4 regions of the Microbacterium sp. ZW T5_56 genome follow, and region 1 is predicted to be linked to each of the others. Evidence: predicted binding sites of a transcription regulator. Region 1 holds the regulator's gene; each other region holds the start of a gene.
The links. The regulator LexA, encoded in region 1, represses DNA repair genes until DNA is damaged. The targets are predictions, from matches to a motif close to TCGAACANNTGTTCGA.

Region 1 (3,244 bases):
TCTCGTTGACGTTGAGCGCGACCGGAAGAGCAGCCTGCGGGGCGCCGTAGGGCGTCATCCCGCGTAGATCATCACGAAGGGGAAGGTCACCGAGAGAGGCAGTCACCGCTCCATGCTAGGCCGCGAAGGGCCGTGGCGCCGATTCGGAACTGTCATGATCCGACACGGCTCCCCACCATCAGACGCTCGGCCCCTCCCGACGACACCAGAAACGACGAAGCCGGCCCGCGCAAGAGAGAGAGAAAGAGGCGCGGACCGGCTGGATCTGGATCTGGACGAGGGACCGCACCCCGGGGCCATGCCGACGCATGTGCCGGCGAGCACGCCCCAGCGTGCGAACTCCTCAGGTCTGATACCTACTCAGCGTCGAAATAGGAGCTCGGGATCGCGAGCGTCTGCCCTGCCGACAGCGCGTCCGTGTGCAGGTTGTTGAGGCGAGAGATCTCGGCAACCACATCACGCGGGTCTGCCTCCGGTGCCACCGTGGTGGCAATGCTCCACAGTGAGTCGCCGGGCATGACGGAGATGTTCGTGAACGTGCCCGCCGGGGCACCGGCCTCATGAGAGGCGATCGCCGAACCGCCGCTCAGGACAGCGACCGCGATCACCGCGATGAGCGGAAGGCTCGCAAGGAAGGTGAGCACGCGACGACCGCGCGCGGTGATGCGCAGACGCGTGCGCGGCGAGGTCTGCGACGACGATGCCGACGTGAAACGCGGTGCCGGCGAGGCGGTGATGCCGGTGGCGATGCTGATGGTGCTCATGTTCTGTCCTCCCTCTCTCGGTATGGTTCGCATCCGGGCCTCGGCCGGGAGGGCCGGATGCGAACCTACGTACCGAATATATGTTCGATGTACGAATCCGTCAACCCGTTTTTCGAATCCCGGCTGATCGAAATCAGCGACACGCTCGAACAAAAGTCCTCGGATCACTCGAAACTCGGATACGGTTTCGATACGCACAGCACACCACGGACCACCGACATTGGCGTTTTCGCCCGAAGGAGCAAGGACATGAGCGAGGCATCCGGCCCCGACACCACGCTGGAGAGCGGCCCCGCGACAGGCTCCGATCGCCCCGTGGAGAGCACCGGACGCACCGGTACCCGACGCCGTCGGAGTCTCAGCGAGAAGCAGCTCGCCATCCTGGAGGTCATTCAGCGCTCCATCGCGCGCAACGGCTATCCGCCGAGCATGCGCGAGATCGGTGACGCGGTGGGCCTGAAGTCACTGTCCAGCGTCACGCACCAGCTGGGCCAGCTCGAGCTCAGCGGATACCTGCGTCGCGATCCGGGCAAGACCCGCGCGATGGAGGTGCTGATCGATCTGCCGGGTACGGCCGCCGAGAACCCCGCAGACGCGATGACCCCGGTGGGCGATGCGGCACTGGTCCCGCTGGTCGGACAGATCGCAGCCGGTGTGCCGATCACGGCGGACCAGCAGGTCGAGGAGATCTTCCCGCTGCCGCGTCAGCTCGTGGGCAAGGGCGAGCTGTTCATGCTGAAGGTGAACGGCGAGTCGATGATCGATGCCGCCATCTGCGACGGTGACTGGGTTGTGGTGCGCGTGCAGAACGATGCCGACAACGGAGACATCGTGGCCGCGATGCTCGACGGCGAGGCCACGGTCAAGACCTTCCGCCGTCGCGACGGCCACACCTGGCTCCTCCCCCGCAACACCGCGTTCGAGCCCATCCTCGGTGATGAGGCGACGGTCCTCGGCAAGGTCGTCGCCGTGCTCCGCGCCATCTGACCCCGCGACCAAACGCCCGAGGCCCCCGGATCTGAGATCCGGGGGCCTCGGGCGTTTGCCAGGTCAGGCGCTGATGCCGACACGGACGTTCTTCGTCGCCGCCACCAGGTTGCGCAGCGACTCCACCGTCTCGTCGTAGCCACGGGTCTTCAGACCACAGTCCGGGTTCGCCCACACGAGCTGGTGCGGCAGAACGTCCACGGCGCGCTGCAGGATGGCCTGCTGCTCCTCCACGGACGGCACGCGCGGCGAGTGGATGTCCCAGACACCCGGGCCGACGCCGTGCGGGAAGCCGGAGTCGCGAATGTCGTCGATCACGTCGCCGCGGCTGCGCGCCGCCTCGATCGAGGTGACATCGGCATCGAGCGCCGTGATCGCGTCGATCACGACGGAGAACTCCGAGTAGCACAGGTGCGTGTGGATCTGCGTCGCGTTGTGTGCACCGGCCGTCGCGAGACGGAAGGAGCCCACCGACCAATCCAGGTACGGCGCCTGGTCCTCGGCCTTCAGCGGCAGAAGCTCGCGCAGGGCGGGCTCGTCCACCTGGATGATCTTGATGCCGGCGTTCTCGAGGTCGGTGATCTCGTCGCGCAGCGCGAGACCGACCTGGTTCGCGGTCTCGGCCAGCGGCTGGTCGTCGCGGACGAAGGACCACGCCAGGATGGTCACGGGTCCCGTGAGCATGCCCTTCACGTGCTTCTCGCTCAGGGACTGCGCGAACTCGGCCCAACGCACCGTCATCGGGGCCGGACGCGACACATCGCCCCACAGGATCGACGGACGCGTTGCACGCGAGCCGTACGACTGCACCCAGCCGTTCTGCGTCACGGCGAAGCCGTCCAGCAGTTCGGCGAAGTACTGCACCATATCGTTACGCTCGGCCTCGCCGTGCACCAGCACGTCGATGTCGAGGTCGTGCTGGAGGTCGATCACGCGAGAGATCTCGTCGCGGAGGAAGCCCTCGTAGGCGGCGTCGTCGATCTCGCCCTTGGCGTGCGCGGCACGAGCACGACGGATGTCACCGGTCTGCGGGAACGATCCGATCGTCGTGGTGGGCAGGACCGGAAGGCCCAGGGCCGCGGTCTGCTCCGCGACGCGCTCCTCCTCGTTGCCGCGCTCGAAGTCGACGGCGGCGAGGCCGGCGGTACGAGCACGGACGGCGTCCACGCGAACGCCCGGCGCGCCTGCACGATCGGCCAGCGCGGCCGTCGCGGCATCGAGCTCCGCGGCAATCGCGTCGCGGCCGTCAACGAGTCCGCGCGCGAGCACCTCAACCTGCTGGACCTTCTGGTCGGCGAACGCCAGCCAGGAGCGGAGCCGCTCATCGAGCTGCTCCTCATCGGCCACATCGTGCGGAACGTGCTGCAGGGACGTCGACGTTCCCACCGAGACCTGCGCCGCGCCAAGACCGCGGGCGGCCTCCAGCTTGTCGAAGGCGGCGGCGAGATCGCCCCGCCAGATGTTGCGGCCGTCGACCACACCGGCGACCAGGA
Region 2 (3,244 bases), on a different contig from region 1:
ATCAGCGTGATCGCGATTCCCCCGATCGAGTTCACGAGGATGAGCGTCGCGCTGCCGACGGTGAACCAGGTGAGAGTGATCACCACGAGCAGCCCGGTCGGCACGGTGCGCACGGCCCAGGGCGCCGCGAAGGAGCCGACCAGCATGCCGACGCCGGTCGAGGCGGTGACGAGGCCGATCTCGAACCCCGACGCGCCGTTCTGCTGCAGCGAGTAGATGGTCGTGGTCACGATGATGCCGATGCCCATGTTGATGAGCATCACGATCACGATGAGATTCATCAGGTCACGGCGTCGCCACAACCAGCGGAACGCTTCGCCGAGCTCACCGCGCGCAGCACGGAAGCCGCGGCGAACCGGCGGGGCGGCCTGCACCGGTGCGGGAGTCGCGCGCTCGGTGCGGCGGACGAGCAAGACGGAGGCGACCAGCGCGATCGCGTCGATCACCGTCATCACGGCACCCACCAGCCAGGTGCCCACACCGAGCAGCGATCCGCTGAGCGGGCCGCTGGTGAGACTGATCGTGGCATCGCGACCCTGGTTGGCTGCGGTGGCACGGCCCACCATGGACGCAGGGACGATGTCCTTCAGCATGGGATCGGTCGCCATCGCGAACACGGTGGAGGAGAAGCCCATCACGATGCTGGCGGCCAGCAGCGTGGCGAACGTCAGAGATCCGCTCCAGGCGAGGGCGGTGAACCCGGCGGAGAGGATCGTGCTGGCGATGCCCCCGATCACCATGATGCGGCCACGGGAATGCCGATCCGCGAGCACGCCGCCGAGCATGGTGGCGAAGATGCGCACCACCACGGTGATCGCCGAGATGACCCCCGCCTGCGCCGGGGAGTTCGTGATCATCAGAGCAATCAGCGGCATCGCGAAGGACAGCATGCTCATCGACACCCCGCTCCCGGTGTCGCTCACCAGCCAGAACGGGTAGGGCGTGCGGTGCAGCGGAATGACCGCGGTGGTTGCGGACTCGCGGGTACCCGCGGCGGGGAGGGAATCGTTCATGGCATCACCGTAGATTGCGCACCTGTAGTTGCGCAAGTATAAGTGCGCAATTATGTGTGCGGAATTGGGTATGACTCGCTAGGCTGGCTTTATGGCTGAGGGCACGTCGGCGGCAGGTGAGTCTGGTGCGGGAGTCGCCGAGCGGGAATACATGACTTCCGCGAAGCTGAAGGCGTATGCGCACCCGCTGCGTCGCCAGCTCATGCGCGTGCTGTCACGCGAGGGGTATGGTCGCGCGGCCGATCTGGCGCGCATCGTGGGCAAGCCCGCGAATCAGGTGAGCTTCCACCTTCGCGCCCTGAGCGAGATCGGCTGGATCGAAGAGGCGCCGGAGCTGGCGCGTGACGGCCGGGACCGCGTGTGGCGTCTGGTGCCGAGCGCGCTCGACGTCGGCTCCCCGGAGCACCCGGCGGAGGATCTGGATGCCGGACTCGCCGTGCTCACCGTATTCGCCGCGGAGCAGCGTGAGCTGCTGGAGCGCGTGAGCGCCTGGAGCGCGAAGTACGTCACGGGGGAGGATCCCGAGACGCGCGGGATGGCGCTGGCGGCCACCCTTCGCCTGACACGTGAGGAGTTCGGCGTGCTGTCGGAGCGCTTGCAGGAGACGATCCGCGATTTCGGACAGCGCCGACCTGCCGGCGTGCGGATCGAGGCCGATGGCGAGGTCCGCGCGTACGACCTCGCGGTGCTGGCGGCTGACGACACGATCTGATCGTGCCGGGAAAATGTTCGACACGCCGACGTGTCGGAGTCGAACACGTGTTCGACTCGGCGTAAGCTCCTGCACAGGTGGAATCGCTCGCTGATCCGCTCACAAATGCGCACTCGTCTTCGATCAATGTCGGAGGCCCCGCGTAGCGTGACTGACGGCGAACGGGCCACACGCCTTGTCGGAGATCCGTTCCTCGGACACGACAGCCTCTGGGCAGCCGCACAACACGCAGAAGGAGCAAGACATGCCATCGGAAAAGGACCGCGAGAAGGCGCTGGATGCAGCGCTCGCACAGATCGACCGTCAGTTCGGCAAGGGTGCCATCATGCGCCTGGGCAGCGATGAGCGTGCCCCGGTCGAGATCATTCCCACCGGCTCCATCGCCCTCGATGTCGCTCTGGGCATCGGCGGTCTGCCGCGCGGCCGCATCATCGAGATCTACGGGCCGGAGTCGTCGGGTAAGACCACGCTGACTCTGCACGCCATCGCGAATGCCCAGCGCAACGGCGGCATCGCAGCGTTCATCGACGCGGAGCACGCGCTCGACCCCGAGTACGCGCAGAAGCTGGGCGTCGACATCGATCAGCTCCTCGTGTCGCAGCCCGACACCGGTGAGCAGGCGCTGGAGATCGCCGACATGCTGGTGCGTTCCGGTGCCATCGACCTCGTCGTCATTGACTCCGTCGCCGCTCTGGTGCCCAAGGCTGAGATCGAGGGCGACATGGGCGACTCCCACGTCGGTCTGCAGGCACGACTCATGTCGCAGGCACTGCGTAAGCTCACGGGTGGTCTCAACCAGACCAGGACCACCGCCATCTTCATCAACCAGCTGCGCGAGAAGATCGGCGTCTTCTTCGGATCGCCGGAGACCACCGCCGGTGGTAAGGCGCTCAAGTTCTACGCCTCCGTCCGCCTCGACATCCGTCGAATCGAGACGCTCAAGGACGGCGCGGAGGCGGTCGGTAACCGCACCCGCGTCAAGGTCGTCAAGAACAAGATGGCTCCGCCGTTCAAGCAGGCCGAGTTCGACATCCTCTACGGCGTCGGCATCTCCCGCGAGGGGTCGCTCATCGACTACGGCGTGGATCAGGGAATCGTGAAGAAGTCGGGCGCCTGGTACACCTACGATGGCGAACAGCTCGGTCAGGGCAAGGAGAACGCTCGCAACTTCCTGATCAAGAACGCGGACGTCGCTGCTGAGATCGAGCGCAAGATTCTCGAGAAGCTGGGCATCGGTCAGCCGAAGGAACAGGCAGCGCCGCAGGCGGCACCGGCGCCCGAGCTGAAGTCGGCGTAACGCCGCTCATGCCATCCCGAACGCATCTCTGACGAGATTCCTTGAGCATGATTGTCGACACTCATGATCGATGACACGGAGAACGGGGGCGAGGAGCACCTCGCCCCCGTTACCCCGTTGTTTGGACAACGGGGTAACCCGTTCGACTCCGCTGAGGGAACGCCCGACGTCCGGTCGGCGAATGCCGACGACGCCGGTGGATCCCGGTCGGCGAGTGGCGAA
Region 3 (3,244 bases), on a different contig from region 1:
GATGGCGAGCGGGTGTTCGAGCAGGTGAAGATCACACCGCAGGACGCTCCCGACCTCACGATCGTGGCGTACCTCCCCGACCCGGTCCTTCTGGCTTCACTGGCGGACTCGTAGTCGGCCAGACGGGCTTCGTGTGCGGTTGAGCCTCGTTCCCGACGGCTGAGGCGCGTTCTCAGTGGTCGGGTCTCGTGCCGGACGATCGAGGCGCGTTCCGGATGGTCGGGCCTTGTTCCGATGATCGGGCTTTGCTCCGGACAGTCGAGGCGTATCCCGACCGTCAAGCACATTCCCGACCGTTAAGCACATTCCCGACCGTCAAGGCACGTTCCGACGGTTGAGACCCGTGCCAGACGGTTGCGCCACGTGGTGCCCGACGGTTGCGCCGCATTTCGGATAGTCCAGACGCGTTCTGAACTGTCTAGGAGACACAGGCTCCGCGTTCCAGTCACCACGGTGGTGCGTCGTCAGTGTTCCCGCTGTGGTCGCATGTCGGATTGATACTGCCGTCGTGTTCAGGGGTGGGTGTGAAGGTGACGGTGTGGGGCGGTGGTGGGTTCTCGGTGTGGGTGTAGCCGGCGGGGGTGTGGAAGATGACGGTGCCGTCATTGTCGGGGTGGGGTGTGAGCTTCCAGTCGGCGCTGGTCTTCAACGTGTGATGCCGGCGACAGAGTGGGGCGAGGTTGCTGATGTCGGTCTTTCCTCCGTTGGCCCAGTCGTGGTTGTGGTCGATGTCGGTGTAGCGGATCGGGACGCGGCATCCGGGGTGTCGGCAGTGTTGGTCTCGGTGGGTGAGGAAGCGTTTGATGTCGGCTGTGGGTCGGTATCGGTCGGTGGCGAGGATGGCGCCGGTGATGGGGTGGGTGAGGATTCGGTCTAGCCCGGGCTGACCGCCGGCCAGGACGCGGGCGGTGTCTGCGTCGATGGGGGTGATGCCGTCCAGTTCGGTGCCGGTGTCGTCTTGTCCGAGGAGGGTGAGGACGGGGATGGTGACGGCGATGGTGGCGTGGATGGATCCGATGGCGGTGTCGACGCTGTCAGGGGTGGCGGTGAGGAGCAGGTCGGCGAGGAGGTCGGCGCGGATCTGATCCACCGTCCGCACATCGTGAAACCCAGCAGCGTCAGCGTCAGCGTTCGCGCCGGTATCGACGACGGCGCCGGCGTCTATGGAGATCCAGACATCTCCGCCGGAGCCCACACGAGCACCCGAGCCAAAGCCGCCGCCCCCGCCCGTACCCTTGCTTCTGGCTGCCCGATTGCTGGCGCGGAGGGCGTGGGCCATCTGATCCAACCGGTCCTTCACTCCGTGCGCGAGCACGGATGGGAGGAGGGCGTGCAGGGTGGCCATGCCGTCCTGGTCGTCGGTGACCCAGACGGTGCGGGCGCGGCTGGCCTCGCGATGGCGTTCCGTGATGCTGATGTCGCGTACCTCTTCCGCGATGCGGCGCAGCATGCGCCGCAACCGGTTCGGGGACTCCGCCCGCGCCAGCTCCAGAGCACGCTCAACGTAGGCGTCCCTTGCGGGCCCAGCCTCCACGGGGAGCCCGTGCTCGAGCACCGCATCAACGTGCGCCGACGTGACCTCACCCGACGACAACGCGGCATGCACGGTCGGGAAGTCGTGGACGAGCTGATAGGCGTCAGACATGCGTTGTTGGATCGTGCGGTCACTGACCCGGATCGCGGCACCCACCTCCGCCGCGAGAGACCGCAACTCCAGATCCGCATCAGACGAGCGACCGGACGCGCCCGAGAGCTCGATGAGATCCGCGAACAACACCGCTTCCAACGCATCCGACGCCGCTCGTGAACGCGTCAACGCGACAATCGCCTCCACATACGCCCGCACCACCCCAGCATCCGGGGCACTCCCCGTCGCCCGACCACGCCGAGCAGCGATACGCGGCGAGCCGACACCAGCATCAGCGACGACGTCGGGTCCACTGTGAGGCAGAGTATGCTCACCGGGATTCACCGTCATGCGTTCTAATATCATAGACCAAGACTGACAGAGCTATAGAACACAGATACGACAAAGCGGCGATCTGTGGATAACATCCCAATCGACGAATCAACGATCGTTCCAGGTGCCAGCCGCGGGATGCCCAGGCCGCGGAGCCTCGGGTCATATCGCACCTGTCCCTACACAGCCGACACTCGCCCGTGTGCGATCGGCGCCTCCCAATCGGCGACGTAGCCCGGCACACGGCTTTCGCCAACGGCGTCAGGCGTATCGCGGCATCCACCTGACGTCCTGCGCGACGGACACGACCCACTCGCAGCGTCAGGCACCGTGCGGCGTCCCGCTTGGCAACCAACGACATCCGCACGAAACCCCCACCGGACCGCCCGGTGCAGGACGAAAACCGGTCCCGAGGCCGACAGCGTCGGAGCTAAGTCAGACCAGGTTGAGCCCCGCGGTCACGCGCCATGACCCTGACCTGCCGAGGAAGCGCACCGAGTGCGCGTTATCGGGCTTGATGGTGGCCGCCCCCACCACGGCGTCCGTGAAGGCGCGGATGAGGGTGCCGTGGGTTGCCAGCACGAGATTCTCGCCCGGGTATCGCTGCGCGACCGCATCAACCGCCCGAACGGCACGCACCGTCAGGTGCTCGTACGACTCCTCGCCCGGCCAATCCTGCCCCCAGCGCGCGGTCGCCTCTTCGCGTGTGAGCCCTTCCGCCCCGCCGTAATCGCGCTCGACCAGCGCGTCATCGATGTCGATGTCCAGGACACCGCACTCCTCCGCAACGATCCTCGCGGTCTCCACGGCCCGCGCCAGAGGGGACGTCACAATGCGATCCCACCGAACATCGGACAGCAGATGCGCCGCTTCCCGAGCCTGCGCTCGACCCGTGTCATTGAGCGGGATATCGCTCGACCCTTGAAGCAGATCGTGCAGATTCCAGTCGGTCTGCCCATGGCGGAGAAGGGCAAGTCGGGTCGCGTTGAGTTCCATCGCGACCATTCTCCCCCGGGACCGATGCGAACACACGCCCCCGTGCGCACGTGAACCCGGGTGACGCTTGTCACTGTTTTCCTGGCCCGAGAGTTTGTCGCCGGTCGCGCGTCGACGATCGACACCATCGCGGTGAGGCCCCCGAGGACCGCAGACATCGCCGGGTACAGATCGACCCCCGGCGCATCTCATGACCTGAGTCAGGTTGTCCGGCACCACCGCGCCAGGGCTCAGCCCACTGAACCCTCGCCACGAGGACGACAAAAAGACCCCGAAATCCTGACAAAA
Region 4 (3,244 bases), on a different contig from region 1:
ATGTACTCGGCGTCCTGTAGCCACAGCGGATGGCCCCCGAGGACCGGCACCTCGTCGCAGTCGGCGTGGGTTCGCCAGAGGGATGTGGATCCACTCGCATGTTCTGCGGCCGGTGCCCACGTGGCGCGCAGGGCGGGCGCTGAGTCGTGTCGCTCGGGGACGTCCGCATGCCCGAGCTCGATCCGGCTGCTGCCGTCGGCCTCGTAGCGCACCCAGTCCTGGATACCGTCGCCCGTCGTGCCCGCGAACATCGCGCACCAGGGGCAGGCAGGGACCGACACGACCCCGGTCAATCCGAACGCGTGGTAGCGCGGGTTCGCTCCATCGATCGTGACCGCATTGATGAGCGCTCCCTCACACCGTGGGCACCGGCCATCGGCTCGTCCCCCGATGGAATCGCCGACCGGTGATGCTTCGCTCCGTCGAAAGACGACCGCGGAGGGGAAGGTCAGGTCGTGTTGTGAGCCGTCGGTCGCCGGCTCCCAATCGGCCTGCAGCGCGTACACCTCGGGACCGACGTGCAGCTGCTCCCGCCAACGCGGCGGGTCCTGCTCCCAGGCGCGAAAACGCGCCGCAACGGCGTCGCCGCCGATGAACGCCAGGGCGTGCAGTGTCTTGCCTGCGGTCGCATCGGGATCCTTGAGGAGGGCAAGCAGTCGATCTCTGGTCGCGGGCGAAGCGTCCTTCAGGAAGAAGGACGGATGCTCCTCCGCCTGCGGTGCATCGGCGAAGGCGTGAGTATCAAGGTTGCGTAGCGCGGCGAGATTGACGGCCTCGGCGGACCACTCGGGCTTGGTGCGTGATCCGCGTCCACGGGAGTGCGGCGTTGCCAACTCCGCCAGGCGAGCCGCAGCCTGCTCCTGAGTCAGCGCCATGATCGCCTCGTAGCGTTGCCGCTGTGTGCACCGCCAGCATTCACCCCGGCCGAAGTGCGGTTGCCTGCAGGAAGGGCAGGATCGCTGCCTTCTCATCGCACCTCGGTTCTCTCGCGGCGGCGAGCATGCGCGGCAGTGTTGCGCGGGCGGGGGCTCTCGGCTCCCACTCGCAGACACCCTAGCTGGCGTTGTGGATGCGCGGTACTTCGGGTGGCGGGTGAGCGAGGCAGTGGTGTCTGCCTTTGTGCGGTCGGGGCGGTTGTTCCGTGGCTCATGGGCGGCGGCGAGGGGATGCGCGCAGGCGGCGAGCGGCCGTGCACGCTGCGGCGGCCGCGTGGCGGCGGTTCATGCTCCTGTGCGGCCGATGGTGGGAGATTGCCGGCGCCTGGAACGTTGGGATTTTGGGGTCTGGGGGTCTGGGGGCTGTGAGGCCCTGGAACCTGAGCCTGGGGACGAGACTCAGGTTGTGCCTTCTTCGGGACCCGAGGGATGTGTGTCGTGCGGGATTGTCGAGGGGGTGTGCGCTGCGGGGTTGCCGAACGCGTGCGCTGTGCGCGTTGTCGAGACCGCCATGCAGACTGATGCTCCGCGGGGCAGGTGTTCGTTATTTGGCTCCGGCACCCTGGCAGAAGATGTCGCGGTCGAGCCTGGTAGAGCGTCCGTACTTTCTCACGCATATCTCATGACATTCTCATTACAAACAGTCGAATATAGATTCGAAAAATGGGAGAATGAAGCATGGACACAACGGCAGCACCGACACCGCTCGCGGACGACACAACGAGCGCGTCTACCGTGGTGGATGTGTCGGCGATGCTGACCAGGATGTCCGCTGCCCATGCTGAGTCGCTGGGGAATGGCGACTTGGGCTACGGAAGCGACGTGGTGCATCGCAGTGCCGTCATGCATGGCAGTGCCGTCATGCATGGAGACGGCGCGGTGCCGGCAATTGATGGACCGGTGGGGGAGTTGGCGGGTTTGTTGGAGCAGGCTCGCCGGTTGCAGCGGGTGACGGCGATGTTGGCGGCGGTGCAGGCGTCGTTGTGGTCGCGTGTTCTGGCGTGGGCGATGGATGCGGGTTCGTCGGTGTCGCGGTCTTCGTCTTCGTCTTCGGTGGAGTTGGCGGTGCGTTCGGTGGCGGCTGAGTTTGGTGCCGCGTTGAATCTGAGTGATCAGCAGGTGCAGCGTCAGTTCAATGATGCGTACACGCTGGTGACGTGTTTCCCCGCGACGCATGCTGCTCTGGATGGTGGGTTGATCACTGCTGCGCATGCGCGGGTGATTGTGCGGGCTGGTGCGGGCATCGTTGATGATGTGGCGCGGGGCGCGTACGAGGGGGAAGCCGTGGTGCGGGCGCAGTCGACGACGACGTGGCGGTTGAAGGGCATGCTGGCTGAGGTGGCGGAGCAGGTGATGCCGGTGTCGCTGGATGAGCGTCACCGTGAGGCCCGGAAGGCGCGTTGCATCACTCTCACTGACGACAGTGACGGGATGTCGAATCTGTCGGTGTTCCTGCCGACGCTGCTCGCTCACGGTGCTGTTGACCGCATCATGAGCATGGCACGCACCATCAAACACGACCCCGACAATGCCGCCGCAAGTGACCACCCCGCCGCTCCTGATGCCTTCTCTGCTCCTCACGGCTCCGGCACTCCTGACGCCTCTGTTGTTACTGACGATGCGGGCGCCGCTTACGGCACCTCTGATGCCGCCGGCGCTGCTCACGATCAGAATGTGGCTGGTGCGGCCGATTCGACGCTTGGCGATCTTGGCGGTGTCAGCGGTGAGGCTGATTCGCGGACGTTGCAGCAGGTCGCGGTCGATGTGTTCTGTGATCTCCTGCTGGGTGCTGCGCCGACCACGACGTCGGATGCTGTCGCGGCGATCCGCGGTCGGGTGCAGGTCACCGTCCCGGTGACGACGCTCGCTGGGCTCACCGACACCGGTGCCATCCTCACCGGTGTCGGGCCGGTGGATGCCGAGACCGTGCGCGCCTTCGCTGCGCATCAGCCGGGCTGGGACCGCATCATGACGGACGCCGTGAGCAACGAGATCCTTGCCGTCGATCGGTACACCCCGTCCACGGGGATGCGCCGTTTCCTCGCCGCGCGTGACGAGCACTGCCGCTTCCCGGGATGTCGCCGCCCGGTGCACCAGTGTGACCTTGACCACACGCAAGCGTGGGAAGACGGCGGAGAGACCTGTATCGACAACCTCGCCCACCTCTGCCGCCGACACCACGTCCTGAAGCACAACTCCGCGTGGACCGTCGAGAACCTCGGCGGCGGGGTCCTGCGCTGGACCAGCCCCCTCGGCTACGAGTACATCGACACCCCACCACACCACACTGTGACGTTCACACCGCTCTC

Region 2: a site for LexA is predicted at 1,765-1,780, ahead of recA (recombinase RecA). Genes of this name have one in related genera too.
Region 3: a site for LexA is predicted at 2,015-2,030, ahead of ACI3KU_RS12580 (DUF222 domain-containing protein). Genes of this name have one in related genera too.
Region 4: a site for LexA is predicted at 1,580-1,595, ahead of ACI3KU_RS18520 (DUF222 domain-containing protein). Genes of this name have one in related genera too.

The regions. Positions count from the first base shown of each region.
Region 1 is NZ_JBJDRI010000040.1:28,046-31,289, forward strand. It holds gene ACI3KU_RS16320 (histidinol-phosphate transaminase) at 1-106, opposite strand, end outside; gene ACI3KU_RS16325 (LysM peptidoglycan-binding domain-containing protein) at 357-764, opposite strand; gene lexA (transcriptional repressor LexA) at 1,014-1,751, shown strand; gene metE (5-methyltetrahydropteroyltriglutamate--homocysteine S-methyltransferase) at 1,815-3,244, opposite strand, start outside.
Region 2 is NZ_JBJDRI010000048.1:13,562-16,805, forward strand. It holds gene ACI3KU_RS17505 (MFS transporter) at 1-1,013, opposite strand, end outside; gene ACI3KU_RS17510 (ArsR/SmtB family transcription factor) at 1,105-1,725, shown strand; gene recA (recombinase RecA) at 1,970-3,022, shown strand.
Region 3 is NZ_JBJDRI010000024.1:56,014-59,257, forward strand. It holds gene ACI3KU_RS12575 (helix-turn-helix transcriptional regulator) at 1-114, shown strand, start outside; gene ACI3KU_RS12580 (DUF222 domain-containing protein) at 446-1,978, opposite strand; gene ACI3KU_RS12585 (histidine phosphatase family protein) at 2,396-2,956, opposite strand.
Region 4 is NZ_JBJDRI010000058.1:11,784-15,027, forward strand. It holds gene ACI3KU_RS18515 (hypothetical protein) at 1-875, opposite strand, end outside; gene ACI3KU_RS18520 (DUF222 domain-containing protein) at 1,614-3,244, shown strand, end outside.